DNA from 4 places in the Romboutsia sp. LXY-2 genome. Region 1 is predicted to be linked to each of the others. Evidence: riboswitches for the same ligand, from Rfam matches in the RefSeq annotation. Region 1 holds a riboswitch; each other region holds the start of a gene.
What was found. A riboswitch is a leader RNA that binds a small molecule or an ion and turns the genes downstream of it on or off. The one in region 1 is predicted to bind cyclic di-GMP.
Positions count from the first base shown of each region.

Region 2: it holds a riboswitch for cyclic di-GMP, as region 1 does, so the genes downstream of both, ACI48P_RS15105 (NPCBM/NEW2 domain-containing protein) here and ACI48P_RS12285 (flagellar basal body protein) in region 1, are expected to answer to the same signal.
Region 3: it holds a riboswitch for cyclic di-GMP, as region 1 does, so the genes downstream of both, ACI48P_RS20705 (GspE/PulE family protein) here and ACI48P_RS12285 (flagellar basal body protein) in region 1, are expected to answer to the same signal.
Region 4: it holds a riboswitch for cyclic di-GMP, as region 1 does, so the genes downstream of both, ACI48P_RS15930 (hypothetical protein) here and ACI48P_RS12285 (flagellar basal body protein) in region 1, are expected to answer to the same signal.

Region 1 is NZ_JBKFGI010000006.1:237,344-245,721, reverse strand. Features, by position in the region: gene ACI48P_RS12300 (flagellin N-terminal helical domain-containing protein) at 1-161, shown strand, start outside; gene ACI48P_RS12295 (glycosyltransferase) at 245-2,485, shown strand; gene ACI48P_RS12290 (methyltransferase domain-containing protein) at 2,512-5,394, shown strand; cyclic di-GMP riboswitch class I at 5,995-6,082, shown strand; gene ACI48P_RS12285 (flagellar basal body protein) at 6,423-6,746, shown strand; gene flgC (flagellar basal body rod protein FlgC) at 6,751-7,155, shown strand; gene fliE (flagellar hook-basal body complex protein FliE) at 7,171-7,503, shown strand; gene fliF (flagellar basal-body MS-ring/collar protein FliF) at 7,526-8,378, shown strand, end outside.
Region 2 is NZ_JBKFGI010000008.1:297,527-305,904, reverse strand. Features, by position in the region: gene ACI48P_RS15105 (NPCBM/NEW2 domain-containing protein) at 1-5,580, opposite strand, end outside; cyclic di-GMP riboswitch class I at 5,740-5,823, opposite strand; gene ACI48P_RS15100 (APC family permease) at 5,955-7,271, opposite strand; gene ACI48P_RS15095 (gamma-glutamyl-gamma-aminobutyrate hydrolase family protein) at 7,304-8,053, opposite strand; gene ACI48P_RS15090 (sigma-54 interaction domain-containing protein) at 8,298-8,378, opposite strand, start outside.
Region 3 is NZ_JBKFGI010000019.1:40,625-49,002, reverse strand. Features, by position in the region: gene ACI48P_RS20725 (hypothetical protein) at 1-980, opposite strand, end outside; gene ACI48P_RS20720 (PilN domain-containing protein) at 982-1,542, opposite strand; gene pilM (type IV pilus biogenesis protein PilM) at 1,559-2,656, opposite strand; gene ACI48P_RS20710 (type II secretion system F family protein) at 2,683-3,885, opposite strand; gene ACI48P_RS20705 (GspE/PulE family protein) at 3,908-5,587, opposite strand; cyclic di-GMP riboswitch class II at 5,699-5,782, opposite strand; gene ACI48P_RS20700 (ribose-phosphate diphosphokinase) at 6,059-7,009, opposite strand; gene glmU (bifunctional UDP-N-acetylglucosamine diphosphorylase/glucosamine-1-phosphate N-acetyltransferase GlmU) at 7,098-8,378, opposite strand, start outside.
Region 4 is NZ_JBKFGI010000009.1:91,274-99,651, forward strand. Features, by position in the region: gene ACI48P_RS15900 (M56 family metallopeptidase) at 1-2,088, shown strand, start outside; gene ACI48P_RS15905 (HdeD family acid-resistance protein) at 2,209-3,528, shown strand; gene ACI48P_RS15910 (Fur family transcriptional regulator) at 3,850-4,230, opposite strand; gene rbr (rubrerythrin) at 4,345-4,881, opposite strand; gene ACI48P_RS15920 (N-acetyltransferase) at 5,083-5,511, shown strand; gene ACI48P_RS15925 (YitT family protein) at 5,734-6,579, shown strand; cyclic di-GMP riboswitch class II at 6,715-6,798, shown strand; partial or broken gene ACI48P_RS15930 (hypothetical protein) at 6,900-8,378, shown strand, end outside.

The DNA of each region.
Region 1 (8,378 bases):
CAACTGAAAACTTATCTGCAGCAGAATCAAGAATAAGAGATGTAGATGTGGCAAAAGAAATGGTTAAGTTATCTAAGTTAAATATATTAAATCAAGCATCTCAGGCAATGGTTGCTCAAGCTAAGCAACAACCAGAGTCTGTAGCTCAATTATTAAGATAATTATATTAAAGTTTTAAAACTAAGGAGTAAAGCATATGCTTTACTCTTTAATTTTAACTTTAATAATATTGAAAGGGAAAAATATGTTACTAAGTATTGTATTGATGATTAAAAATGAAGAAAAATTTTTAGAAAAAACATTAAAAGCATTAGAGAAAATAAGAGAAAAAATTAATAGTGAATTAATAATTTTAGATACAGGTTCTACAGATAGAAGTATAGAAATAGCTAAATTGTATACAGATAAGGTTTATTTTGAAAAGTGGAATGATAACTTTGCCGACATGAGAAATAAATCAATAAGCTACGCAAAGGGTGATTGGATACTTATTTTAGATGCAGATGAAGAGCTGATAGAATGTGAAAATATGGTTAATTTTTTTGAATCAGATTTACATAAAAAGTATAACTGCGCATCTGTAGAACTGAGAAATATAAGTTCAGAAGATTGTAAATCTTATAGTACAGCTTTAAACTTAAGGTTATTCAAGAATGAAAATTTTAAGTATGAAGGTGCTATACATGAACAACCTATGTACAATGAACCTATATACAATAATGTAGCAGTATTTAATCATTATGGGTATTTGTATGTAGATGAAGAATTTAAACAAAAAAAGCTTAAAAGAAATGAAAAAATCTTATTGAATGAGATAAAAAAGAGACCTAATGACCCATATGTAAATTTTCAATTAGCTAAAAACTTCATAGCAATAAGTCAAAGAGAAGAGGCATTATATTATATAGAAAAATCTATGGACTTATATAGTAAATGTGTAAGTATACCAGTTTATGTTTATTCAAATTTAGCGAGGCTTTATATTGACTTAAAATTATTTGATAAATGTGAAAAAGTTTGTACAGAATATTTGCAAGAAAAAGATGATAAAAATATTGATATATATTATTTTTTAGCACTTAGTCAAAGTTTTCTATATAAATATGAAGAAAGTTTGAATAATTATAAAAAATACATATATTTAGTGGATAATTATAATATTTCTACACAAGCAAATAGTATATATGCTGATGGAATCACAGTAGGATTAAAAAAATACGCCGAAGTAAATATAGTCAGAAATTACTATTATTTAGAAAAATATGAAGACGTAATCGAAGAATCAAAAGGTATAGATTATGAAGAAATAAGAGATATAAATGAAATTATATTTGATAGTTTATATAAAGTAAATAAAACAAATGAAATACTAAATATATATAACAAAAAAATATCATCAAAGGTAGATACTAAATATATAGAGTCTAGTCTTGAACGTATGATACTAAAAATAAAGGAAAATGACAAAAAAACTATATATAAATTATTATCAAATATAAACAATAGTTATGGTTTGTTGAATAAGGTAAGGATAGGAGAAAAATTTACAACAAAAGAATTAAGCAGATTATTATTAGATGGAAAACAACCATACTATGGCGATATTATTTATTATACTATAAATAATAATTTAGATATATTAGAATTATTACAAAATGTAAGCTATTCATATATGCAAGATTATTTTAATTATATAGTTTCTTATAAACGAGATTGCATACAAAAACTATATGATTTTTTATTGGAGATCCCTAATACATTAGACTTGAATAAACTTAAGATATGTAGTTGTATATCTAAAGAATTACTTATTAGTGATGGTTTTTATAATGATAAATATGAAGAAATATTTTATATGTATATAACATATAGATATAATTTTATAAGGCGGGTATATAATCCTGATTTATCAGATAAAGAAATATTATATTTACTAAAAGATAAAGAAGATGAATTTATAATTAAAATAAATCTAGCACAAAAGATAAAAGATAAAGATCCGTTATTATATGTAAAAGAAATAAAATCATTGATTTTAGATCATGAAGAATATAAAAAAGCCATAGAAATCCTTGTTGATAAGCTTAGTGAAAGTGTTAACGAAAGTATAGAAATAAAAGAACTTAAAAAACAGTATAAATCGCTTATAGAAAATAGTATAAATAATGGAAATATACAAGATGCAAAACAAATGGTAAATGATTGTGAATATTTGTTTAAGCACGATAGTGAAATATATAATATGAAAGCAATAATAAGTTTAATGGAAGAAGATGCAAAAGAAGCTGAAAATATGCTTAAAAAGTCAATTTTAATTGATAATAATAATTTAAACACATTATACAATATTGCATATTTAAAAGAATATAAAAAAGATACTGATGAGGCTAGGCTATTTTATATAAAAACATTAGAATTGGCTAATGATACAGATATAAAAAATGAACTTAAAGAGAAAATAAATGAGTTAAATCAGTATAATTAACTTTTAAGGATAAGGAGGAATATAACATGATAATAGATAAAGATAATATGATAAACTTAAAAATTAAATTGAAAGAAATTGTTCAAAACTTAATAAATAATGGTCAATTAGATGATGCAGAAGAACAAATTAGAAATTATGAAGAAATTATAAAAGATGATATAGATATACTTTGCATGAAGGTGGTTATAAGCGTATATAGAAATAATCTAGAAAATGCTTTAAAAATAATAGATACTGGATTAAAAATAGATAGCTTAAACATAGATTTATTATATAATAAAGCATATATATATAATCTACAAAATGATAAAGAAAAAGCAATTACATACTATAAAAAAGTTATGAAATATACAGATGATATTTTATTAAGAAATGAGGTTATTGAGCTTTTATCTGAGAACTATAATCAAAATATAAGCAAAAATGATTTAGAGAAAGTTACATTTGTAGTATTGTGTCCAGGGTGGGGTAAAATATTAAAAAGATCACATCATATTGCGACTACATTAAGTGAGCTGGGATATGATGTTTATAGTGTAAGTACAGTACCTGTTATAAATAATAATATAAAAACAAGTTTAGAATATAAGGAATTGTATAAGGGAGTAAATATACATACATTAATAAAGAATGAAGACTATAAAGAAATATCAAGTGACTTTATAAACATAGCTCAAGATATAGTGGATAAAAGTATTAATAAGGTTTTATTTATAACACAAAATCCAAATGATTATTTTATTTTAGGAAGTATAAAAGGTGATTTTGAAATAATATATGAATGTGTAGATGATAACACTGACTTAGAAAATGCATTTTGGTCAAGCACTAAAACTATAGATTATGAACAAGAAATTATGAATAAAGCATCTATTATAACTACAGTAAGTACGTCTTTATATATGAATAAGAGATTTATAGAAAATAGGTCTAATGTATATTTATTAAAAAATGCAGTAAATATATCTGATTTTGAAGACAAAGGGATATATCCTGATGAATTTAAAAATATACCTAAACCAATTGTTTTGCATGTGGGAGTGATATATGATAGATTTGATGAAGAGTTATTATATAAGTTAGTTAGAAAGAATAGAGATAAATCATTTGTAATGGTAGGTACTATAAGTGGCAAGATGCTTCAAGAAAAAGAAGATAATTTATATATATTAGGTCCTAAGAATCATAATGAATTAAAATACTACATGAGGAATAGTGACATTGGTATAGTTCCCTTAAAAGATAACACAGACATGGCTATAAATTGTGACTCTATAAAGATTTATGAATATTTAGCATCAGGTTTACCTGTGATAACTACTAAGTTACCGGATGTATGTTTGTTTGATAAAGCATATATAAAAGCTGCCAGTAAGTTTGACCAATTTAATAAATATATAAATGATATCTTATTAAGCAAAGAAAATTATAAAAATGATATGAAACAATTAATAGAAAGTCACACATGGAATAATAGAGTTATATCTATACTTGATGCATTAAGAGGCAATATAAATGAAAAAGAACAGGATGATGAAATTATAGTAACTATAAGGAAGTCATTTAAAAGAAGCTTAGAACAAGAGTATGATCCATCTATTGAGTCATCATATGCAATGACATACTTCGAAGATGATATTGAAACGTGTTTAAAGCATGCTGAAAATGCTTATAGAAATAGAAATATAAATCATACATTTAGAAATTACATTCAAGCTTTATTAAAATTAGGAAAGATAGATTATGCTGTAAATGAAATATTAAAAAATAATAACATACCTGAAGAATATAGAGCAGAATTAATTAGTCTAGCGAATAATAAAAAGCATAAAGAATTTATAATAAAATTAATTATGAAAGATTATAACTATTTAAGAAAAAATTTAGACTCTTTATATACAAAATCTATATATAGTTTTGAAATAGAGGATTATGTTAAGAGCAATGAGCTATATAGCGATTTATGCGAGAGTAAAAAAGAGATTCACAATACACCTATTGTGAATAGGGATGTAAGTAAGTTATTAGCTATGGCTGGTAAGTGGAAATCATCTGAAAATGTATATTTTAATTCATTAGAATTGATAGATAAGTATTTAAATAGAAAAAGTAGATTGAAAAAACACCAATCTTTATTTGATGTTAATGTAAAAACATGTCATTTGTGTAGCAGTAAAAAATACAAATTAATAGCTAAAAGACCTGATGGAATAGATATTGTTAAATGTGAAGAATGTGGGTTAGTATTCACAAGTAAAAAACCATCTGATGCAAATTTAGGTGAAATATATAAATATGAAAATTATTATAATGGTGGGATATGTGGTTATAGATTTGGATATGAAAATTTAAACAAAAAATTAATGTTTTCGAATAGATGTAACTGGATTAATAAAAATTCTTTAGCTAAAAATAGTATATTGGATATTGGATGCAGTACAGGTGATTTCTTGGAAGTTATGAAAAATAATGGATGGAATACATATGGTATAGAAATTTCCGATTATGCATATAATATTTGTCTTAATAAAGGTATAAATATGTATAATAAGTCATTAATTGATTGTAAACTTGAATCAAATAATTTTGATTGTATAACTATGTGGAGTGTACTAGAGCATTATACTAATCCTATGAGGGAATTAGAAGAGGTATATAGAATATTAAAAGAAGATGGTAAAATATATATTGCTGTTCCGAACAACACAAGAGCGACATTATCCGGAGAAAATTGCTATGAATATAATTTATCATATGAACATTTGATATATTTTGACACAGATCCTTTAATTCAAATGGTTAAGAAAGCTGGGTTTAAAATAGAGCAATGTTTTTATGGGAATTTGGTGCATTTATATGATATGACGCCAATTGGAACACACATATATCTATCTGCTACAAAATAGAAATTATAGCAACTGAGCTACTTTTATTTTAGTACGAACCAAATAGTGTTAGCTGAAAATGTATAAGTTTATACTGTGATATATGAAGAGGATAAGTTGAGGTAAAGAGGAAGTCTAGCTGAGAAGAGTAAAGAAAAAGATATGTTAAAATAAGTACCAGTATGATCATATATAAAAAGATTTGTTACTTAAGCTTAGCATCCAAGTCATGTTAAGAAAACACTGAGAAAATCAATATAATGTCAGATTACTATATAAAAGTGGATGAAACTGCACTTAAGGTAATAGATGACAAAGGTAAAGAGTTGAAATCTAAAAAATATATCTAGATATATAAAACAGGTTTGAATCTCTTTCATAGGATTAAAAATACATATAAAGTAGTTTTAAAAGTTAAATATAATAAAGCCGATAGCAGTGAAATCTAATTTCTAAGCTATCGGCTTTATTATATTAAATTCAAATTATTTATGTAGCTGTAAATTTTTTTGCTCTATAAATAAATAATATAGAAAAGTTATTTATTGTTAAAAATTGTTGCAAATACTTGATAAATATTCGAATATAGTATAATATTATACTAATATGTAAAAAAATGTAAAATTAAATAGGCAAACTTAAAGAAATTTAAGGACGCAAAGCTATAGGGGCTAAGGTTTTAATAAAACTATGTCAGCCAGTTGTCAAAGAGTTTATAACTTTTTGTTATCATTACTGATAAAAAAATATACTCTTTAATAGGGTATTTTTTTATAGGTAAAAACATACTACAAATTAGAAAATATAATATTCGAAAAAATTCTTAAAAGTGAGAAAAATGGAATAAAATGAATAATAAACACTAAAAAACATGTATAATTCCTTATTAAGAGAAAATTAATCGAATATTATATTATATAATTAATTTAGTTATTTTGTTTTAACTATATATAAAGAGTGATGATTTATATTTTAAGTAATTATAACTACTCTTTAGGGTAGTTTTTTTGTTGAAAAAAATATAAAAATGATAAATAAAGGAGGAATATATGGATACATATGGATTAATGAAGATGAGTTTAGATGCTACGGACTTAAGGAGTAAGGTTATCGCGAATAATATTGCTAATATAAATACTGCAGATTATAAAAGAAAGTACGTTACTTTTGAAGAGACTTTAGAGGGGAAGTTAGAAAATGCAAAGATTGAAGTCAAAGTAGATGAAAATTCCATTATGAGGGAAGATGGAAATAACGTAGAACTTGAAAGTGAAAAGGTAAATCAGGCAGCTACTACTCTTCAATACAATGCTTTGGTAAGTTTAACAAATACAAAAATAGCCATGATAAAAAGTGTAATATCGGGGAGGTAATTAGATGAGCGTTTTTAGTGGAGTGAGAATTAGTGCAAGTGGTTTATCTGCTGAGAGAATGAGAATGGATATAATATCTTCAAACGTAGCAAATGCGAAAACCACAAGAACTGAAAACGGTGGAGCATACGTTAGGAAGGTAGCATCATTTGAAGAAAATTATGATGAAAAACTTGGTATGCTAGGTGTGAAAACAGTATCTATAGAGGAAGATAAGTCGCCTCTAAGAAGGTTATATGAGCCTAATCATCCAGATGCAGATGAAGAAGGATATGTTGAATATCCAAATGTTGATTTATTGGTTGAAATGTCTGATTTAATAGCAGCATCTAGGTCATATGAATCTAATATAGATACATTGAATGCTCAAAAAAGTATGATATCAAAGGCTTTAGAAATAGGTAGATAATAAGGAGGAAATATTATGCAGGATATAAGTAGAATAAGTTCTACAAATTTAAATTCTAATCTATTTACAAATAGCATTGGAAATTCTTCGATTAATAATAAACAAGTTGCAGATGATAAGAAGTCTAATTTAGAATTTTTAGATGTTATGAATAATACTTTAAATAAAGTAAATGAATCTCAAGTTAATGCTAATAACATGATAGAGGGATTTATAAAAGGTGATGATTTAGCTATGCATGATGTTATGTTAGCGGTTCAAGAGTCACAAATGTCTATGCAACTTATGTTGGAACTTAGAAATAAGCTATACGAGGCTTACCAAGAAGTAAATAGAGTACAGTTGTAGTCTATTAACAAGGAGTAGATAAATGAATTTACAGGAAATTGCACAAAAGATAAGCGGATTTTTACAAGAAAAGGTAAATCAATTTAAGGAGCTAAAAATAGAAAAGAAAATAGCTCTTATAATAGGGTTCGTTGCTATTATCTCATCTATAGTATTTGGAGTTAAGTACATAAATGACAATAAGTACAAAGTTTTATTTTCGGGCCTAGATTCAAATGATGCATCAGTGATATCTCAAGAATTAGAATCTAGAAAGGTAGAAACTAAAATAGAAGGCGATAGTATATATGTACCAAAAGAAGAAGTTGATAAATTAAGACTTGAATTGTCAAGCAGTATTTCAAATGGTTCAAAAGGGTTTGAAATAATGGATGAAGGTACTTCATTTGGAATGACTGATGAAGAATTTGAAATAAAAAAACAGAGAATGATTCAAGGTGAAATAGAAAGGACAATAAAAACCTTTCCACAGGTTGAAAATGTTAGAGTACATATAACAAATGGGGAACAATCTGTATTTGCTAAGGAGAGTATTCCAGGGAGTGCTGCAGTATCTATAAATTTAAAACCAGGATCAAGCTTAAAGCCGGAACAAATAAGATCAATAATGTCTCTTGTATCGGCAAGTACTTCAAATATACCTAAACAAAATATTGAAGTGGTAGACCAAAATATGAATCTATTATCAGAAGGTTTATTTGATGAAGAAGGCAATGTAACAAGCACTAATTCTAGTGGAATAGATATTGCTAGAAATGCAGAGAAAGATTTAAGTAATGATTTAGAAAAATCTATTGTGAGACTACTTGAACCAATATTTGGTCAAGGTAAGATAAAGGCAAGTGTAAATGCTGATTTGAATTTTGATACTAATG
Region 2 (8,378 bases), on a different contig from region 1:
TAAATTTGTATCTTTAACTGGCGCTTTATAACTTTGTTGAGTTGATACCCAGTCTAAATCACTTAGGTAAGTGTAGTCTTCCATATTAACCACTGATATAATTCTATTCTTACTTACTGTATTTCCATCATTATCAGTTACTGTATATGTTATTGGATATTTGCCTGGCTTATTAAAGTTTACTTCATTTTGACCAGAAACTGTTACATTACTTGTTAAGTCTCCGTCTTCCGTATCTGTTGCTGAGTATTCTCCAGCTATATTATCTATACTATCTCCTAGTTTAACGGAAATATCTTTTCCTACTTTAAGGGTTGGGAATTTAGCTTCTATTAATTCTTTTGCTTTATTTAAATCTTCTACAAATAATTCATATGCTGGATGATTTTTCACTTCTTCTTTTAATGCTTCTAGCTTTTCTAAAGTATTGTAGTTTTCAGTTACTTGTGTTTTACTATCATCTGTAAATAAATCATTTTCTATTTTTTTAGATAATACATCTTCTTTATAAAACGCTACTTCACTTAAACTTGCCCATCCTTGACTAGCTTCTACAAACTTAAATTTGATTCTTCTTGCATTAACATTACTCATGTTAAATTCTACAATATCTGTAGTTCTATCTCTATAAGTTCCTTCTCCTACTAGATAGAAGTCATTTCCTTGTGCTTCATTTGAGGCATATATTTCAAATACATGTGCAAATCCTTTACCTCCTGCATCACGTCTTGAAGCATAATCCATTTTGCTTATTTCTTTAACATCACCTAAGTCAAATATAACTTCATTTGTAAATGAACTACTATTTGGCTTATTTGTTTCCCAATGAGTATTTATATTTCCATCTATAGCCTTAGATATCACGCTACTTCCGTAGTTTCCAGCATTATTACTTATAGATTCTACTGGTAATTTAAACTCTTTATTGTATTGTTCTAAATTTGTGAAATAGCCAAACTTAGACTTTTTAACTGTATAATCTTCTGATACTATAACAGATATCTTCTTAGTAACTACATTGTTATCAGAATCAGTTATTTTATATACAACTTCAAATCTTCCTACTTTATTTTCTTCAAAATTACTTGATTCAACTTCAATTCTAGGTGTTAAATCTCCATCTTCAGCGTCTACTGCTGTAATACCTTCCATTATATTAAGTTCATCACCAAGTTTTAAAGATTTATTACTAGCATTAATTTCTGGCTTGGCATTATTTGTTGTTACCTTAGGATTGGCTATTACTCCATGATCTGAACCATTTCCATTTCCACCATCATTAACTTCTATAACTAATTGATTTACTCCACTAACTGGAACATTTATATGAACCATATTATCTTTATGTTTTAACACTGGTGTAGTAGCTAGAGTTTTTCCATCTCCTACTATTTTAAATGTTATACTTGAGTAGCTATTTTCTTGTAGCAACATATCTACGCCTAATAATGCTTCAAAGTTTTCGTATCCTTTACCTGATAAATCATAAGTTATCTTTCCATTTGCGTGTATTCCAAATCCTTTATCAGAGGTCTTTATTTCTCCATTTACCCTACCTTTTATATTAGTATTCCTTCTTGGTGTTCCCCACTGAGTCTCTACTGAATTCCATTCTTCATCAGATAAATAATCATAATCACTAACAACATTTACATTTAATATTTCTTTAGTAGTTACTCCTTCATCTGTAATAACATATTCTATTGGATAAGTTCCCTTTTTAGTAGTATCAATATTACCATTTACTACAATCTTAGAAGTTATTTCTTCACCGCTATAACTATACGCTTTTGCTAAATCCATTTTATTAAATTCTTCATTTAACTTAATACTTATCTGATTTTGCTGTAATTTTATAATAGGTGTATGTGAATTTATTTCAGTAGCTTTTCCTTCGTTTAGTCTTTTATCAAAAGGTACAACTTTGTACATATTATTTTCTTCAAAATTTGTTCCTTTATCTATAAAACTACCTGTAGATGTAAATCCTACCAATTTATTATTTCTATAAATTTCATATCCCATTAAATGTTCTTTGGATTCTTTATCTATATCGAAAGATAATTTTACATTTTCTCCTTCTTGAGTAATTGATACTTTTACGTTCGGTTCTTGAGTAAATCCTTCACCTTTATATTCTATATAATCATAATTTGCGTACCATATTTTCTTATCTGGCTTTTTGTATTTGCTTACAAGTTCTTTAGTTTCATTAGACACCCAGAATCCATGTCTTTCAAAGTATTCAGTTAAGTCTAGTTCTAAAGCTATACTTGAATAGTATGCTAGTTTATTTAATTTATCATTACTTTCATTACCAACCTCTAGTGATACATTGTTTTCTCTGTATAAACTATTTAGTTTAGCCCAATATCCTGGATATGTCATTTCTAATTGCCAAAATACTGCTAGCTTTTCAAAGAAATCACCATCATTATAGATATTGTTATCCGTTGCTAATACGTTTTTATATACATGGCTTTCAAAAGGAATTCTTTTGTTTGGTTTATTATAGTAATAAGATGAATATTGAGGTAGCATATTATTAGTTACTTCTCCAATCGTTCTTACACCTATATCCATTTTATGTCCTATCTCATGATCGACACCCCATCCACCAACATCAGTTAGTAAATTAACCATGACATCACGTTGAACTCCTATATGGCCACCTGCAGCATACATATATCCATAGGGCTGTGCAAGTCTTATATTTTCTCTAGTATATTTTATATCATTAGTTTCATTTCTTCCGTCTATACCTTGATATTTAAAAAGCATATCCATATGGTCATCCCACATCTTTACAGAATCCATTGGATTTTTTCCTTGATTTATAAATGCTTCATATGCACCTGTTGCAGTACCTGTTATTACCATGTGATCTGTAACTAATTCAAAGGTATCTATTACTTTTCTTTCCATTACATCTGGCTTATTTTTTGAATCTTCATCTACATTTTTCTTATACTCTTTTAATAAATTTATAAATTCTTCTTCATTAGTATTTTTATCAAATATAGGGAAAGCTTCTACACCTTTCGCAAATCTTATAGTAGGTGCTTTTCCTTGTTGTTCCTCTGTATAAGGATTTACTATGTATACTGGCCCTCCTGGTGTTACACTATGCTTATACCAGCCATCATCTTGAGTAACTTTCGGAACTGTTATTACATTCTTTCCAGGATGTAATGATACTGTTCTTCCCCAGCTAGCAAAACTTCCTTCTTGTTGAGAGAACATAAGCTGCGGAAGTGGCTTACCTTCTTCAACATCAACATATACAGTAACAGTCTCTCCAGGCATAGCAACTACCCCTGTTGGTTGATTATTATTACCAAATCCAAACTTAAGATTTTTATCATTATGAGCATTTCTATCACCTTGTTGCTCTACAACTACAGTTTTTATATTTTGAAGTTGACCTGATATTATAGATTTAGCATCTTCTATGTCTTGTTTAAATAAATTGTATAAAGGATGATTTTTAACTTCTTCTTCTAATTTATTTAATCTTTCTATAGAATTAAATTCTTCACTTACACTATCCATAGCTATACTTGTAAATAATCTATCCATCTTTTCTGATGTAATATCTTGTCTATAAAGTCTTAAATCCCCTATTGATGCCCAATCTTGATTGGCTTTATCAAATACTAACTTCACTCTTTTAGCTTTTGTTGGATTAAATCTTATTTCTAGCACATCATTTGTAGTCGTATATCTACCTTCACTAACTTTTTGGAAATTATCTCCTGTGCTCACCGGCGATATATATATACTAAAGTTTTCTGCAAACCCTTTACCACCATTTCTAGATTTATAAGTTAAACGATTTATAACTTCAGCTTGATCTAATGTTAAAGTGACCTCATTTTTAAATGATTCACTATTAGGTCTTCCTGTTTCCCAATGTGTGTTAACATCTTCATCTATTGCATACTCAATTAAAGAATTTCCATATCTTCCACCGTTATTTTCTATTTTTGATATATTGTTACTTTGGACTCTATACTCTTCATCATAAGTATTTATATATTCACTATAAAATACATCGAATTTTTTTATATTAGCACTTCCTGCTTCTATCTTACCAAATTCCACTAATTCTTTTGCTATATTTATTTTTTCTATATACTCATTCTCTAAAGCATGTCCTTTAACTGCTTCAAATAAGTTGTCAATCGCTTGGACTGTAGAAAACTCTGGATTTACTTCATTCATACTAGAATCTGTAAATAGTCTGTCCATCTTGTCTTTTACTATATCTTCTTTGTATAATCCAAACTCATTAGCTAGTGCCCAGTTTTCATGACCTTCTTTATATACAAATTTAACTCTTCTTAATTCTGTTGGTTTAAACTTTATCTCTAAAGTATCTGATGTTATACTATGGCTTCCCGAACTTATCTTTTCAAATGTATCTCCGCTAGTTGTTTTTGATCCATAAATATCAAAAGACTTAGCAAACCCTCTAGATACTTTATTTAGATAAGTTATTCTATCTATTGTAGTAAGGTCGTCTAAAGTTATGATTACATCATTGGTAAAGCTTGAATTGTTTGTTTTACCAGAATGCCAATTTGTATTAACATCTCCATCTATAGCTCTATCTACTGAGTTACTAGCATATTGACCACCATTTGTAGTTATGCTAGTTATATTTTCTCTTTTTATTTTAAAATCTTCATCGTACTTTGCTAACCTATCATCATTACTTGATAAAAACTTTGATACCTTAGCATCTACATACTCTAAATTTTTACTTTCTAATAATATTCTTGCATTATCTATATCTTCTTTTATATCTTCATAAAGAGGATGAGTCATAGCCTCAGCTTCAAATTTATCTAATTTTTCTAAGGTATTAAATTCTTCATTTATTTGATTTTTTTGTTCATTTGTAAATATGTTGTACATTTTATCTATCATAGAATCTTCACTATAAAACATAAACTCTGATGCAGATGCCCAGTTCTGATTAGCTTCTTTAAATTTAAACTTTACTCTTTTAAAGTCAGTTGGATTAAACTTTATTTCAACTAGGTCTCCAGTTGAACCGCTATATTCTCCACTAGTTGCTAAGGTAAAATCATCTCCTTCATCAGTTAGTGATGTATATACTTCTACTTGTTGTGCAAATCCTTTACCTTTAGCTCCATCTTGTCTTGCTGCATATACTATTCTACTTATATTAGTTATTTCATCTAATGTAATTACTACTTCATTTTTAAAATCTGTATTATTTGGTTTCCCTGTTTCCCAATGTGTACTTAAATTTCCGTCAATAGCTCTATATATTACTGATGATCCATAGTTTCCACCATTGTTAGTTATTGAAGTTATTTTAGAATTGTCAACCTTGAATACCTTATTGTATTCTTCTAAATATTTACTATAAAATAAATCAAATTTACTTATAGTTGCTTTTGTTGACTGTGTTTCTTGAGTTTTTTCCTCTGATACACTCTGAACTATTTCACTGCTTTCTAGTTCTTGTGCTAAAACACCGATTGTGCTTGCTGAAAAGTTTGAGATTATCGCAACCATAGTTATAGCTGCTATTTTTTTCTTATGCATTTTATCTTCCTCCTGAATTAAATTCCCCATCAGAAGTACATTAAAAAAAGCTACTCAAAAGAGTAGCTTTTATACCTAATAAATCTAATACTTTGCACCATAAATATGCATCAGTATTTTAAATTAACTAAGCTTAAAAACAAAAAGTATAATGTACTCTTTGGCAACTGGCTAGCATAGTTATAAACCTTAGCCCCTATAGCTTTGCGTCCCTAAATTTCCCTAGGTTTGCCTATTATATTTTCTAAGCTTAAATTACCATAATTTTGCAATAATTTCAATTATTTTTTCTTTTTCTATAAATTTTTTTAAATTTATTTTATATATTATCTATAAATTTTCCCGTATTTATTATTTTATAATTATAAATATTACTAAGCCTTAGCATCATTATTTTTCTTAGAGTATATCCTAGTCATATATAAGTATATAGGAACTACAAATATCATACCACCTAATCCCCAAACTATCTTCATAGGTGCATCTATACCTGCTTTTATAAGCAATACTATACTTACCGCTACTGCAAATATTGGTATAATAGCTCCTCCAGGTATTTTAAAGTTTACTTCTTTACCTGCATATTTCTTTCTTAATATTAGTACGGCTAAGCAAGTAGGTATATATTGAATAAATCTAGATACAACACTTATTTGAGATAATGTTGTAAATGATCCTGACCATGCTATTAATAAAGTTCCTATAACAGACACAATAACTGCTATATATGGAGATTCGTTTTTATTAGTTTTGCTAAAAGATTTAGGCATTAATCCTTGATCTACTAAAGCTTTAGCTGATCTTGGTGTAAATATAGATGATGCAATATTTATACCTCCAACAGATACTATAGTTCCTATAGTTATTACATAACCACCTATAGGTCCTACCATTTTAGTAGCAGCATCTGCAACAGGAGTAGATGATCCTACTAGTCCATCTCCTAACACACCTATACTTATAGCTAATATAAGTACATATATTACTGATACAACAAACATTACTGTTACTAATGCTTTAGGTACATTTTTCTTAGGATTTTCCATATCTTTCGCTGCAACAGCTAGAGACTCAAATCCTGTAAAAGCATAGAATAAAGATATTGATACTGCTACAAATGCAGATGAAGTACTTTGACCTTCTGGTATTATTACAAAAGGTGTAAAATTAGAACCTTTCATGAAGAATATACCTACAGCTATAAATAACACTATTGGAACTAATTTTCCTATAGTCATTATATTATTTAGGTTCTTAGATTGCTTCATACCCATAAGGTTTATCGCTCCAAGACCTCCAACTAAAATACCAATTATTATATTTTTAGTAAATGGTTCTGCTGCTTGTGGCCATACAGATGACAATGTAACTGCAAAGAAGTTTGCCATAGTCGCCCAAGCAATCATACTAACTATCCATTTCATAAATCCAACTTCAAATCCAACAAACTCTCCAAATGCCTCTTTTGCATAAAGATACGGTCCTCCATCAGTATCAAACCAACTTCCAGCTTCAGCAAAACATAAAGCAATAGATACTGCTAAAATCATACAGAAACCTAATACTAATATACTAGACGGACCTACATTTGTATAAGCATCCCCTGGTAGACCAAATATACCTGAACCTATTATTGCATTGATACCTAATAATACAATACTCCAAAACCCTAATTTAGCACTTTTTTCCATCGTAATTCCTCCTCATACACTTTCTTGTATGCTTATAGTTTTTTTGTACTAGCTGCTTCTTTTACTAGCGCCTTAAATATTTTTTTCATACTATCACAATCTTTAGTCATCATTTCTGGATGCCATTGTATTCCTATTACAAATTCATCCCCTTCTTTTTCTATAGCTTCAACTAATCCATCTTTTGCTGTAGCAGAAACAATATATCCTGGCGCAACCTTATTAACACCTAAGTGATGGAAACTGTTCACTAAAACCTCTTTTTCACCTAATATTTCATATAACTTAGTACCTTCTTTTATTTGTGCTGTATGTGTCGGTATATTAGATAAGTGTTGCTGATTATGTTTTATATAAGATCCTTCAATTAAAGATAAATCTTGATATAAACTTCCTCCTTCAGCTACATTTATCATTTGCTCTCCTCTACATATACCTAATACAGGCTTCTTCATTTCTAAAGCATACTTTAATAACTTCATATCAAAAGTATCCCTTTTAGGCATTATTGAACCTAGCTTATTATGCGGTTCTTCCCCCCATATAAGAGGATTTACATCTTGCCCCCCTGATAATATAAGAGCATCTATGTTTGATACTTGCTCTTTTATTAACTCATCATCATATACAATAGGTACAATATATGGTACAGCTTTACACATAGCTACTGATTGTATGTAATCGTTATTTACATAAGCTCTTTCATAACCTGGGAACATCCCTCCCTCATCGATTAATAGATTGCCTGATATTCCTATTACTGGATATTTCTTTTCAGTCATTTCCTTCACTCCTTAACTTGTTTATAAATAATAAAAATGCTACTGCTTTATAAAAAGCAAGTAGCATGCCAATGTTTTTTTATTTTATCTATAATTTAGAAATCATTTTCCCAGATATAAGATATATAAGTAACTTTAGAAGATTTTATTTTGTTTTAACTGTAGTATATTTAACAAAGTAAAATAATCTTCTTCCTATTTAACAGGTAAAATAGGTATATATATTTTCCTATTTCATTACCTATTAAATGATTTCCAATATATTATTACCTTTTCTACTTAATTCACTTCCCTTTCTACCTGGCTCACAAATTATTAACTCTAA
Region 3 (8,378 bases), on a different contig from region 1:
TGAGCTTCTTCTACATTGTTATTCACTACACTAATATAAGTATCCTTCGTATTATCATTTGATTTTCCTATCATTACTGTAGGCAAGTCTGATGTAATAGATCTTACTTGCACCGCAAAATCTATATTTGACTGTGTAGTATCTGTTACTCCACTTTCATTAGAGTCTGAATCTGAGCTTCCATTTGAGCTATTGCTACTTGGTGGTTGTACTGTTACTTGTGGATTTTGGATTAAGAATGGTACTTCTTTACCATATGAGCCATCTAGCGTCCACTGCAGGTATTCACTATCTCTTTCCGTAATCTTTGGTATAGCATAAAACTCTAAACTCATAGTTCCAGATAGTTCTCCTCCATATCCTACAGATGTAGTAAGATCTGTAATTACTATTTCTCTGTTACTTGTTTCTATCTTTGATATAAAGCTTTTGATTACATCAAATTTACCTTTAAAGTTTATATTTACTTTCATTATTTCTACTGTTGCATCAGAGTTCTTAACCTCTGTAGACGGTTGTGATACTTGTTCTTGATTTTGTTGGTCATTACCAGCGCTTGTGCCATTATACTCATTAACGATATCTTTAAATGATGTATCTCCCATTTGATTTTTATTTCTTTGTAACAATTCAACTGATGATACAGCTATTTCACTAAATCCAATATCTCCTTTTAGGTTACTTTCTTTTAGAAATGTGTCTATCTCTAATATAAGTTTTTCTTGTATTAATGTTGGATAGAAAGTCTTTGCTTTAAGATTAATTGATGATGTTATAAATCCTATTTCTTCTTGCTTTTCTTCTAGTTTTGCTAGCATTTCTTTAACTTCTTCATATCTAGTTTGTAAATTATTTCTTTTTTCTTCTAATATACTTATTTTATCAATTTGTTTTGTATATGATAATTGATAATAGGAAACACTTACTAATATCGAACCTAATAATACTAATAATATTTTTTCTTTACTACTTAGTTTCATATTATTGGGCACCTCCTCTTAAATAACATTTAACATTAAATGAGTATTCTCCCTGTACAGATTCACTCCCTGATATGCTATCAATATATACATCTTCTATTTGTGGTAAAGTTTTTAAGTTATGTTGTAACTCTGCTATGTACATTCTATTTGTAGTTACTGCTTGTATATTTATTGTGTCATATTTTATATTCATGCTTTTAAAGTCTACATTAGTTGGTACTGTAGAGCTTATTAAGTCTAATAGCGAGTTTGTTACTACATTTCTATCTTCTACTGCTTCTACAACAGAATCTAAGTCTATTTTGTATCTTGTTAGTGAGTCTAGCTGTCTTTTTACTGTTTCTGCTACCTCTATTTTTTCTTTTATATCTTCCCTATTTAATTGTTTTTCATAATTTTCTATTTCTTTATTTAATATAATTATTTTACTTAAATTTATTGAATATGATCCCACAATGATTAGCCCAAGTAACAATCCTGTTATTTGATAATAGTATTTAGTCTCTCCAGATTTATTTTTACTCTTGTAGGGTTTAAAAAAGTTTATATCTCTCATCATAGTGTATCCCCCCTTTTTACAACCTGACTATCGTGCCTATTGCATTTATATATTTGTAAATATCTTTACTTAAATCTTCTTTAGATGAATATTTTATAAATCCTATTTCATTTATTACTTCTGTGTTTATACCTAGTCTTTCTTTCATATATTTATCTATATGCTTTAGCCTAGATCCTTCACCTATCAGATATATATTTTTTATGATACTACCTCTATTTTTATTTTTATAGAATTGGAATATTCTATCTATTTCTTCAATTAGATAGTTAACTCCACTTGTATCTTTATCGTCTAATGAGTATGATTGTACATTTCTATATCCTATTTTTATTATTCTTGTGAAGTCTATTTTACCTTCTTTGTAAATATTGATATCTGTAGATAAACATCCAATATCTATAAACGCATTGATACTATGAATTTCATAGTCTTTCATATTAATATCTTGAGAATAGTTAATTATTTTACTTAAAGAATTAAATTTAACATCTAATGAGTATGGCTTTAAGTTCAATTTTTCTAATATATAAAAGTAACTTCTAGCTAACTTTTCTGGATAACATATAGTATGTAATTTTAATTTTGATACACCATTAATCTCTATTTCATCAAGAACCAAAGTTTGAATAATATAATCATTTAAATTTATAGGAAGATACTGTGATATCTCGTATTCTATAACAGTATCCATCTCATCTTCTTCTACTACTGGTATTATCATTTCTCTATTAATTATTAAAGATGAATTTGTAGTAAAGCTAGCATATTTTGTTTTTATATTATTGGCTTTCAATATACTCTTCAACTCATTTACTATAGCTTCTTCATTTATTATCTTTCCATCTTTAACTGCATTTTGCGGAGTCATAGTCTGTATACACTTACTTATTATTAGTGTTTCTTTATAGTATTTTCCAACTACTACTTCTATAAAATCTTCATCTATATCAAAGCTTACTATCTGTTTGTTTATCTGCTTGTTTTTAGTTTTATTATTCTTACTTTTTTTATTCAATTTCATATGCTTGGTGTCTATACTAATTAAATCTTTTATATCCTTACTCATTAGTTCTTTTAGCTTATTTTTCTTTATTGACTTTTCTTCTTCCATCTCAATCACCTCTCCCAAAGTTTCTTTTAGATACTATCATACATACTAGTCATCGGTAACATGATTGCTAGTACAATAAATCCTATTACCGCACCCATTACCACTACCAATAGTGGCTCTATCATTGCAGCAGTTATTTGTATTTGACTTTCCAATTCGTCATCATAGAAATCAGCAGTTTTGTATAATATATCGTCTAAAGATCCACTTTCTTCCCCTATTTTTATCATAGTTCCTAGCATTTCAGGGAATATATCACTGTTAATTGCAGTCTTATATAGACCTTCCCCTCTAATTACATGGTCTTTCATTGATATTATTTCTATTTCTGCTAGCTTATTTCCTACTATCTCCGATACAAGCTCTAAAGCTTTTATCATTGGGATACCACTAGATAATAGTACCGATAAGGTTCTAGTAAATCGTGAAACGATAATCTTTTGATTAAGTTTATCTATTATTGGTATTTTTAGTTTTAGTACACTTAAAGAATATGTGCCATGTTCTGTTTTAAAATAAAATTTAATTCCAATTATCACCATAATAACTAGTGACCAGATTGCAATTACGTTTTTAGCTATAAATTCACTGGATGATATTAAAATTTTGGTTACTATTGGCAAATTCGTTCCTAAACTATTAAATAAATCCAAAAACTTAGGCATAACAAAAGTCATAAGCACTGCTACTACTAGTACCGCTACTACAGCTAATACCGATGGATAAGTCATAGCAACTTTGACTTTATTATTTATTTTATTTTCTTTTTCGTATTGTTCTGCCATTCTAAGCATAATGCCATCTAAATTACCTGTAACTTCTCCTACTTCTACCATACTAACTAATAGTTTAGGGAATATTCCATCTTGTTTTCTCATAGCTTCAGATAACATTTCTCCTTTGGCTACATCTTCATCGATATGCTTTATAGCCTCTTTCAACTTTTTATTTGTTGTTTGATTAGCTAGTATCGTTAGTGATCTATTAATAGTTACTCCTGCATCTATCATAGTGTAAAATTGTCTACAAAACATACTTATATCTTTTAATGTTACTTTTGAGAATAAATCCATTTTTATTTCTTTACTCTGAACTATCTCCTCTATTTTTAAAGGATAGTAACCATTTACTCTTAACATTGATATTACATCACTTCTTGACTCTGCTTCACACTCTGCTTGCATTCGTTCTCCTGACTGATTCATTGCTCTGTACTTAAATTTTGCCAAGTGATTCACCCCCATCTATTTATTACATATATATCGAAATAAATTCATTTATTGTTGTTATTCCATCTAAAACTAAATTTTTACATTCTTGTGCTAATGTTGTCATTCCTTTTTCTATAGCTATGTCTCTTAGCACATTCGAATCCTTATTTGCACTTATTATATCTTTATGTTCCCTTTCTATCTCCATTATTTCATATACACCGATTCTATCTTGATATCCAGTATCATTACAATATCCACAACCTTTACCTTTAAATAGGATTACTTCTTTATCTAAGCTTTCTCCTAAAATACCTTTTTCATATATATCTGCCTTGTATGATTCTTTACAATTATTACATATTTTTCTAACTAGTCTTTGAGCTATTACTCCTGTTATTGCTGTAGATACTAAGTATGGTTCAACACCCATATCTATTAGTCTTGTTATTGTAGATGGTGCATCATTTGTATGCAGTGTACTCAATACTAAATGACCTGTAATAGCAGCTTTTACCGCTACTTTTGCTGTTTCTTCGTCTCTAATTTCACCTATCATTAGTATATCAGGGTCCTGTCTCAAAATACTTCTTAGTCCACTAGCAAAAGAAACTCCGTTTTTTGCGTTTACATTAACCTGATTTATTCCATTCATAGTGTATTCTACAGGGTCTTCTATTGTAATTATATTAGTTTCTTCTGAATCTAGCTGTTTTAGTATTGTGTATAATGTTGTAGACTTACCACTACCTGTTGGGCCTGTTACTAGGACTATACCCGTTGGTTTTGATATTATTTTATATAACTTCTTTAAAGATTCATCACTCATTGCTAATACTTCTATGCCCATTTTAAATGTACTTCTGTTAAGTATTCTTATAACGATCTTCTCACCACTAACAACTGGAATTATAGATACCCTTAAATCAACATCTTGATTGTTTATCTTTGTTAGTATTCTTCCATCTTGAGGCACCCTTTTTTCTGTTATATTAAGTCCTGACAATATCTTGATTCTTGTAACTAAGGGGCCTAGGCTTTCTTTTTGTAATGTATTTACTATTTGAAGTTTTCCATCTATTCTATATCTTATCCTAACTTCGTCTTCAAAGGGTTCTATATGTATATCCGAAGCTCTCATTTCCACTGAATTTCTAAATAGATATTCGACCATTTTGACAACAGGTGCATTTTTTACATCATCTATTTCATCAGCTTCAATTTCCATAGCCTTATATTCAAGACTCTCTTTAGATAATTCTTCAGCTGCTTTACTCATCTGCTCACTACTATAATATCTCTGTATAAATTTATTAATATCATTTCTATTAGTAATATATGATTCCACTTCAAAACCTGTAGATATAGCCAGATCATCTATAGCATATATATTAAGTGGATCTGATAAAGCAACTTTTAGTTTATTTTCAATTATTCCAAATGGAATCAGTGTATATTTTTCGCATAGACTCTGAGGTACTAACTTTATTACTCTTCTATCAAAAATAGTCTCATTAAGATTTATTTTTTTGATACCAGTTTGCTGTTCTACAGCATCTATAATCTCATCTTCGGTTAAAATATTTAACTCTACTAATACTTCTCCTATTTTTTTACCTAATATTTTTTGTGATTGCAGCGCTTGATTTAGTTGATAATTTGTTAACTTGCCAGCTTCAACTAGTATATCACCCAATCTTTTTTTATTTAAAATGTTCATATTTAATCAAATCCTTCTTTTTGTATTATTCTATGACTTAAATAATGTAATTTTCATTTATTACATAAAAAAGGCTATGTTCTGTAAACACTCATAAATATACAAGCGTTTATAAAATATAGCCGGTTGCACCACTAACTTCATATACTCCAGGTGCCCAAATGCAGAGCATATTTCACAGTTTCAAAATATTATTTATAATAATTATACCATAATATATATCCATTTTTTGTAAATAATATCACTTTTTGATATTATCCATCGATAAAACCACATAAAAAAGACCTAGCACAAAGTGCTAGGTCCTAACCTACTCCCTCAAACCACTAATAATTTAGTAGAGCGCGTTGAAATTTGGGGCGAGGAGAGCAATACACTATTGAACCCATTCGCAAGCCCGAACTTGGCTTGCATGGGTCAATAGTGTATTGCCGACGACCCCCATATTTCAACGATAGCCCACTAAACCTACTAGAATAATATACTTACTGATTCGTTAGAGAATATCTTCTTTATAGCATCCCCAAATAAAGGAGCCACAGTCTTAATTTGTATCTTATCTATCTTCTTATCTTCAGGAAGTTGTATAGTATCAAGTACTATTAACTCAGTTATAGCAGACTCTTCTATTCTGTCTATAGCTGGGCCTGATAACACACCATGTGTACAACAAGCATAAACATCCTTAGCACCAAACTCTCTTAATGCATTAGCTGCGTTACATATTGTACCAGCTGTATCTATCATATCATCTAATAATATAACATTCTTACCTTTAACGTCTCCTATTATATTCATTATTTCAGATACGTTAGCCTTAGGTCTTCTCTTGTCTATTATAGCTAGAGGAACGTCACCTTCTAAAGTATTAGCAAATGCTCTAGATCTTGTAACACTTCCTAAGTCTGGAGATACTACAACTAAATCTTCTATGTTCTTGCTGTTGAAGTAATTAGCTAATATCTTTCCACCTTGTAAGTGGTCTAATGGTATATCGAAGTATCCTTGGATTTGAGTTGCATGTAAATCCATTGTTAATACTCTATCTGCTCCAGCAGCTGTTATTAAGTTAGCAACTAACTTAGCTGTGATTGGATCTCTTGCCTTAGCTTTTCTGTCTTGTCTTGCATATCCGTAGTAAGGAATAACTGCTGTTATTCTACCTGCAGATGCTCTTCTAAGTGCATCTATCATTATTAATAACTCCATTAAGTTATCATTAACTGGACTATTAGTAGATTGAACTACGAAAACATCACAACCTCTTACTGTCTCATTGATGTTAACATTTATTTCACCATCACTAAATGTTCCCACTTGGCAATCAGCTAAAGGTACACCTATGTAATCAGCTATCTTTCCAGCCAATTCTTTTGAAGCATTACCTGCTAGTATTTTAATTTCACTTCCGCTAGTATTCATTTTATCCTCCCGAAATTTAAAACTATGATACATATTATATTAATCATCTTAAGCTAATTTTTAGCTTAAAAGAATCATCAAATTAAGATTATTTGTTACCTTTTTGATTTTTCTTTTCTACCCAACCTTCTTTGTTTACCTGTCTCGCTCTTGCTACTGCTAAAGCTCCTTCAGGTACACTGTCAGTTATAGTAGACCCTGTTGCTACATATCCTTTTTCTTCTACTGTTACAGGAGCAACTAAGTTTGAGTTAGATCCTATAAAAGCATTATCTTTTACTATTGATTTAAATTTATTTTTACCGTCGTAGTTTACAAATACTACTCCGCATCCTATGTTTACATTTTTACCTACGTGAGCATCTCCAATGTATGATAAGTGTGATGCCTTAGAATTATCTTCTATAGTAGCATTTTTAACTTCTACGAAGTCTCCTATTTTTACATTGTTTCCTATATTACTCTTAGGTCTTAAGTATGCATATGGTCCAACATTAGTGTTTTCTCCAACCTTACTATCTACCACTGTAGAATTTATCACCTCTGTACCATTGCCAATTATTGAGTTTGTTATACTAGAATTCATACCTATTATACATTCTGAACCTATTTCAGTATTTCCACTTAACATAACTCCTGGATATATTACAGTGTCATTACCTATTTTTACGTCAGCTTCTATATAAGTAGAATTTGTATCTATTATAGTAACTCCATTTACCATATGAGATTCATTTATTCTTCTTCTCATTATTTCTTCAGCTTTAGATAACTCTACTCTAGAGTTTACTCCCATAAGTTCTTCTATTGTAGAACCTTCATAAGCTCCAACTTTTTGACCTTTATCTCTCATTATTTTAATTGTATCTGTTAAGTAGTACTCACCTTGAGCATTATTATTATCTAATAAGTCTAGTGATTCTCTTAAACTCTTTCCATTAAAACAATAGATTCCTGAGTTTATCTCTTTTGCTTTCTTTTCTTCTTCGCTAGCATCTTTTTGCTCTACTATCTTTAATAAGTCATTATTTGTATCTCTTATTATTCTTCCGTATCCTGTTGGATTTTCTACAACTGTAGTAAGAACCGTGGCATGATAGTTGTTTTCTATATGATAGTCAAATAGTCTCTTAAGAGTTTCTTCCTTTACTAAAGGAGTATCTCCACATAAAACTACTATTGTGTCATTGTCATTTATGTATTCCTTTGCCATCATAACAGCATGTCCAGTACCTAATTGTTCTGTTTGCATTGCTATCATGCTACCTTCAGGTAATCTATCTTTTACAACTTCTGATTCGTGACCAAGTATTACGACTATATCGTTAACACCTGAATTTTTAGAAACACCGATTACGTGGTTAACCAT
Region 4 (8,378 bases), on a different contig from region 1:
AAAAAAGTTTTAAGAAAGAAGCTTAATGGAAGATTTCATTATTTAATATGGATGTTGCTTATAATAAAACTTATAGTACCAGTAGGTCCAGAAAGTAATATAAGTATATTCAATAAAATACCAGCTTATAATGTTTATAAATATAATGCTGAAAATACTAATGAATATTATGAACAAGCAGGAAATAAAGAAAACACAGGTATACAAGAATCAGAAAATAATATTGTAACTGGAAGTTACAATAATAATATAGATATAAGTGGAAATATTGAAAGTAGCATCAAAGATTATTTACCTTTTATATGGATAATAGGAACAATAAATATAATAGCTGTAATGTTATTTTCACAGATTTTCTTATGTAAGAAGATTAGATTAAACAATAGAGACAATGAAAATAGTATAGAAGAAAATTTAGATAGGTGTAAAAATAAAATGGCTATAAATAGAGATATTAAAGTTGTTGTAAATGATTTTGTAAATACACCTTCACTATTTGGAGTAATAAAACCAAAAATCCTAATACCTAGTTCTATGATAAATCTATCAGACAAAGAATTAGAGTATATATTTTTACATGAGTTAGCTCATTACAAAAGGAAAGATATATTATTTAACTATATTTTATTAATTCTTCAAGCTATTCATTGGTTTAATCCAGCAATATGGTATCTCTTTAAAAGAATTAGAGAAGACATGGAATTAGGCACAGATGAAATAGTACTTAAAAATCTTGATGATAAAGAACATAAGGAGTACGGAAAGGCAATATTAACAGTATTAGAAAAAATAAAATCTTCAAAATTCACACCTGGAGTGTTGGGTATTATCGAAGATAAAAAGACTGTTAAAAATAGGATAGAGATGATTAAAAATATGAAACTAAATAAGAATAAAAAGCTAGTATTCACTATATTTGGTATGATAGCAATAATCTTATTAGGTGTAATATTACTTACAAGTCAAAAAGAAAGTGAAGAAAAAGATTATATAGATGAGTTATATAGTTATAAATCACAATATATTGGAGATGCAAGCAACATAAGTAATTTAGTAAATAAGTTACCACTATCAAAGTATAAGGATGAAGGAATTGAGTTGCAGACAGAAACAGAACCTTATGGTTTGAATATGTCTTATACTATAAAAGGCAAGAATGGTGATGAACTTGTAAAATTAGAAAATGATATATATTCAAATAGTGCAGTATTATTTTCACTAATAAGCAATTTAGGATATGTCCAATATGAGGTTGAAATAGGAAATGATAAGATTGTATTAAAACATTCAAGAGAAGAGATTAGCCAAAGGCTTAATATAGATATAAATTCTGTAGGAAATGATATAGAATCCTTTAGAAAATTTGTTATAGAAAAGAGCTTAAATAATATAGGGGATTTAGATTACTTAATTTCAAATGCATTAATTAATTCAAGGGAAATAAGTAAAGATGGGGAAGTAGCAACAGAGGGACATGTAATATTAGAAAAAGAAGAAAGTGAAAATTCTCTTAAAGTATACTTAATTAGTAGTGGAGGTAGCTTTGGGTTTGAAAATGGTATTTTTACGATAATTTCAGGGTATGGATCGATTCCAATGGTGATGGATTTTTCAAAAGATAAAAATGGAAATCTAACTCATGTTAACACTGAATTGCCTATGGATGGAGCTGACAATGAAAGCTCAATAAAGAAGATGTTCCCTAAACATTTACATAAAGCTGTCTTAAATGACGCTTCTAAATACAAAGATGCAATAGAAAGGCAACAAGAAGCGCAAGCTCAAATATACTTAGATAGTATAGGGAGAAATGCTAAGGTTCAAGCTGAGCCAGTAGAAAAAGAATTAGCAGATATTAATATTAACGCTTCAAATACTTTAATTGAAAATGAGGATTTGTTTGCTTATCCATATTGGATTGGAAATAGAGAAGAAATAATCGATGGTGTTAGATATATTTATGAACAATCTCACAGTAGAGACGCTGGATATGATGTGATATCTTATACAAAGAAAGATGATAATGACAATCTTATTGAGCAATATAAATATAGAATTAACGGAGTAAATCCTGAGTTAGTACAATAAATTTATAACTCTAATTATGTAATAATATGTATATATAGAAAGAAAAAGATGATATAATTTTATTGAAATATCTTAAAGAATCTAATTAGAAGAATATATATATTGCATAAGGGGGTCCCCATGAGAATAGCAGTAAATAAATCATATATAAATAGAGGAAATCTATTTTTTACTGGAATATCATTAATTGTAGTAGGAATTGTTACCTTATATGGAAGAGCAGATTTTTTAAATATGGTAATGAAAGCTATATCATTTGCATTTATATTAAATGGAGTATCTCAAATTATAAGTGTATTTGTAAATAAAAAAGATGATGTAGCCAATAATGCGACTTTAAGTCAATCTATGTTAAATTTAATATTAGGAACTAGCTTATTGTTATTACCTAATGTATCACTATCAATATTACCAATAATATTTGCACTATATTTAATACTAAATGGCATAGCTAAACTAATTACTATAGCTATATATTTAAAAAACGATATAAATGTAAAGTTAGGTTTAGTAATGAAGTGTATAATTTACTTTGTATTTGGGGTTACATCATTACTAGATCCTTTGATACATTTAAATGGAATTTTATTTATTATATCAATATATTTATTTTTATTTGGACTAGATTTTATGAAAGATTTTATTAGTGAAATAATACCACAAAAAACTAAAAACAAGATAAAGCGTAAAGTTAGAATAACATTACCTGTGTTTTTTGTAGCACTAATGCCACATAGAGTATTAAAAAAAATAAATGAATATTTTGATGTTAGTAACGATATAGGAATAAGTAGTGAAAACAATGAAGAACCTGATTTAGAAGTATTTATACATGTAACTCCTAGTGGAGTTGGTGTAGTAGGCCATGTAGATTTGTTTTATAATGGAGAGATGATGTCTTATGGTAATTATGATGAATCATCTTATAAGCTATATGGTATGGTAGGTAGAGGAGTACTATTTAGTTGTGATAAAGAAAAATATATTGATTTTTGTATTAATTATGGCAAAAAGACACTATTTAGCTATGGGCTAAAATTAAATGAAGCTCAAAAGCTTAGTATAGATAATCGAATTAAAGATATAAAATCAGATTTAGTGGAATGGAAGCCTCCAGTAGTATTAGCAAACAAGGACGAAGATATGAGTAAGTATACAGATTATGCAAGTATGCTATATAAATCTACAGGTGCACAGTTTTTCAAATTTAAGTCGGGTAAATTTAAAACTTATTTTGGATTAAATACAAATTGTGTACTGTTAGCAGATAGTGTTATAGGACGTTGTGGAACGGATATTTTAGGGGTTAGTGGAATAATTACACCAGGAGCTTACTATGAATACTTGAAAAATGAATTTGCCAAAAGAAATAGCATGGTTGTAACAAGAAATATTTACACGGATAAGTCTGTAAGTTTAAAAGAAGAGAAATGTTTATAAATTATAAAGACGCTTTACTTTAAAAGAGTAACAGTGTCTTTTTTTATCAGAATTATAGTTCATTATTGATTAGGATAACGTTATCAATAATTAAGTTAAGATATCCACCATTTTTAATATGAAAATGCATCTTAATGATTAAAATTTGATTTAATAGCTGTGGATTATACAAAGTTATTAACAAGTAAGTTTAGCATACCATTATATTAAAATAACTGAAAAAATAATACTTTCAGCAATCTAATCTATCTTAAAATAAAAACTTCTCTTTCCATAATATAGGTAAGAGAAGTTTTTTTGCGATAAATTAAATTATATATTTTAAGAATTTTTTTTACATTTTCTACAGATACCATTAAAAATGATGTCGTAGGAAGTAATAGATATGTTTTCTTCTTCTGAAACAGAATTAATAAACTTATCTATTGTATCTGACTCAAGGTCATAAATCTCACCGCAACTATTACAAATTAGATGAGCGTGTGAACTTACATTTTTATCAAACCTATCAGGTTGATTAGGCATGCTAACCTTACTTATAAAGCCATTGTCAACTAATTGAGCTAAATTTCTATACACAGTTCCTAAACTTAATTCAGGGTTATCTTTTTTTAGATGATTATAAATAAAATCAGCTGTAGGATGTATATCACTCTCAAGTATTGTATCCAGAATTAGTTTTCGTTGTTTTGAGAACTTCATAACATTCCTCCTTTAGAATAATAATAGTAATTATTATTAATATTATTCTAAAAAAATATACCCTGATTGTCAATTATTATTGTATGGTAAGTTTAGGAATACATATTAATACAATTAGAATTTTTCAGATTTTACTTCAAAGTATGATTGAGGATGGTCGCATACTGGACATTTTGCTAATGCTTTAGGTCCTACGTGAACATGGCCACAGTTCATACATCTCCATTCAACTGATTCTTCTTTAGCAAATACTTTTTCTTCCTGAACATTCTTTAATAGTTCTAAGTATCTTTCTTCGTGTTGCTTTTCGATTTTACCAACAGCTCTTAATAAGAATGCTATTTGAGTGAATCCTTCTTCTTCTGCATCTTTAGCAAATTGCTCATACATATCAACCCACTCGTAGTTTTCACCACTAGCAGCATCTTTTAAATTTTCTTCAGTAGTAGGAATACCTTCATGTAATAGCTTAAACCACATTTTTGCATGAGCCATTTCATTATGAGCAGTTTCTTCGAATACTGCAGCTATTTTGTTGTAACCTTCTTTTTTAGCTTGAGAAGCATAGTAAGTATACTTGTTTCTAGCTTGAGATTCACCTGCAAAAGCGGCCATTAAGTTTTGTTCTGTTTTAGTTCCTTTTAAATTCATAGTTAATACCTCCTGAGTAATAGTAGTAATGATTACTATTATTATATTAACCATCTTTAGATTTATTGTCAACAATTTTTTATGATAGGTTAGAAACTTTTAAATATTGTGCAAGATCAATATAGATTTATTTATGAACCTAGTAACATAGAATTAATAATGTTAATATTTAAATATAGATATATAGAAAGGGTGAATATTATGATTAGAGAATTAGAAAATAAAGATATAGATAAAATAATGGAAATATGGCTAGAAAGTACTATAGAAGCTCATAAATTCATGAAAAAACAATATTGGGAGATTAACTATGATACTGTAAAAAATGTGTACATACCAATATCGAATACTTTTGTATATGAAGAGGATGATATTATAAAAGGATTTATAAGTGTTATAAATAATGAGTTTATTGGTGCTTTATTCGTTGATATAGAATCACAAGGGAAGGGCATAGGTAAATGTTTAATAAATTACACATTAGCAAGATATAAAAAATTAAATTTAGCAGTATATAAGGATAATTATAAATCAGTTAAGTTTTATATTAATAGAGGATTTAAGATAATTAAAGAACAAAATAATGAAGACTCGGGATATATAGAATATATTATGGAAAGCACACTCTAATAAAGTGTGTTTTTATACTTTTGATATAATAAGTAACAAGGATATAGAATGATGGAAATAAATTGGAAAATAAATTTCGATACTAGTTATTATAGATTACCTACAGATACAGAATACCATACAAATAAATTTTAGGTGATATATATGTATACAACTATTAGTATGAGTAATTGATATATAATTATCTTAGGGGGCTAATTATATAAAAAGGAGAGAAATTAAATGGGGAAAGATAAGTTTATTAGAATCTTATTAATTACTGTAGGAATTATATTATCAATTATAGGAATCAATGGATTCTTGGCTCCGGCAAATTTACTTAGTAATGGTTTTGCCGGAATAGCAGTTCTTGTAGACTATATGTACAATATTAATATGGGTATTTTTATATTCGTAATAAATATACCTATATTTTTATATTCTAGAAAATATGTAGATAAGGAGTTTTTCTACAGTAGCTTAATAAATATGATTATATATTCTATAGCACTAGGATTTACACAAGATTTATTTGCATTTATAAATATCGATGATATTATGATGCAATCAATATTTGGAGGAGTTTTTGTAGGTATAGGATTAGGATTAATTTTTAAAGCTAATGCATCTTTAGGTGGAATGGATATTGTTACAGCTATTTTAAAAATAAAGTATGATATACCTATAGGATTAACATTTTTATTAATAAACACATTAATAGTGTGTGCTGGTGGGATGATATTTGGTGTTAGGCTGGCTATGTACACTATAGTATCTATGTACATAACGTCTGTAACATTAGAAGCTGCAAAAAATTGCTTTAATAAACAGAAATCTATTTTGCTTATATCAGATAAATATGAAGAAATAGCTGAAGCCATAATGACTAAGATACATAGAGGAGTTACTTTCTTAGAAGCTGAAGGTGCGTATACGAATAATAAAAAGAAGTTAATTTATTGTATAGTATCATCGAATCAAGTTATTAAGGTAAAAGAATTAATATATGAAACTGATGAAAATGCATTTGTATCTATTAATAATGTAGATGAAGTAAGAGGTGGAGGGTTTAAAGTAAAAGCGCTATAGATGAATAAAAGACACTAGTTAATTGGAGAAAGAAGAATTTATAAGAAAATTTGAAAAAAAATAAGTAAGAAATCATACCAATTATTTACAAAGTGCCTTAGGACTGATATAATCAATTACATCATTAAGTACAATTTTACACATAGAAACGTTGAAGCATACTCTTAATATGGGCACCTTGAGTATGTTGAGTTAGTGATGCAACCGGCTATGATTTTTAATCATAGTCTTTTTTTGTTTTAAATATAATTCATTTAACTATGAAATAAACACTAGGCAAAAAAAGACTATAAAAATTAAAATCAATGGAGGGAACAGAAATGAGTAAAAGGAATGGTGTAAAAAGGTTATTATGTTTTATATTTGCATTTATATACCTAGTATACAACTTTAATCCTGGCCTAGTTTTTGCTACAGAGACCAGTAGTCATATGTCAGTAAATATTACTACTGATTCTCAAAAGGTAGAATCAGGTTCATATGTGAAATTTAAAGTTGATTACAACATCAATAACAATGGAGCATTAAAAGAAGGGGACTATATGGAAGTCCAAATTCCTAAAGGACTTGAAAATGTACAAATTGGATGGGAAGGAAATAAGCATTTCAAAGAAATACAGAAAGTATCTGATAGGGTGTATAGACTTGTATTTGGACAGAATGTTAGGTTAGGCTTTCAAGGATACTTTGGATTAGGGGCCATGGCGAGGAATAATACAAACTACGATATCGATGCTACGGTAACTGTATCCCAAGGAGATATAAAATCTAGTAGCACCATAACAATAAGCCCTGAAAGACATGGGGAAGTAGGTACAGAAAATAGAGTTTTAATTAAATATGCACCGACAAATCCTAAGAATAATTACTACACACAAGTAGCTGCACAACGCGGAGAAATTAAACCAGGTTGCAAGACGGTTGATTTCGTAATAGAAGTAAATACTAAAAATGGTTGTTTAGATAAGGTAATTGTAAGTGACCAATTACCTTATGGTATGGAATTAGTAGAAGATTCACTTAAAATTAAAAGGTATTATAACGGTCCTTATGGCATGCAAATAAAAGATGCTAGAGATAAAGTAAAGGATATAAAAAAGTCAAAAGATAATTTTCTCGTTGATTTAGGAAATTTAAATTATGATAACTTAATAACTAAATCTGACACTAATATGTATAGAATAGAATATACAGTAAAAATTTTAGATGATACAATGGAACTTTTGAATACAGCAAAAATAGATTATACAGAAAATGGAGTCAGATTAACTGGAAAAGAAGAATTTGAAGTAATTCCATTTGATTATTCTGGATCTACTATTGGATATAAAAAAGTAGATAGAAACTTTATAGAGCATAATGATCCTAATCAAATCGTTACATATACTATAGTATTTGAAAATAGCAATAGATTTGATAAAGGTGGAATAAATATATTTGATAAATTACATGGAGATGTTAAATATGTTTCAAGTGAAGAGACAGATTACTTTGATGTAAATTATGATGAGAAAACACACATTGTTAATATAACTAATAAAAAAGCATTAGAAGAAAATGTTAGACAAGAAATAAAAATAGTAACAGATTTTTCAAATGTAAAACCTGGGACGACTGTTTCAAATACTCTTTACAATCAAGACGGTAATAGAGTAAGTAACACAGTTAAAACAGAAAAAGAGGAAACACCTTTAGTGCCAGAGGAACCGACGAAACCGGAAGTACCAGTTGATCCAACGAAGCCGGAAGTACCAGTTGATCCAACGAAACCGGAAGTGCCAGTTGATCCAACGAAACCG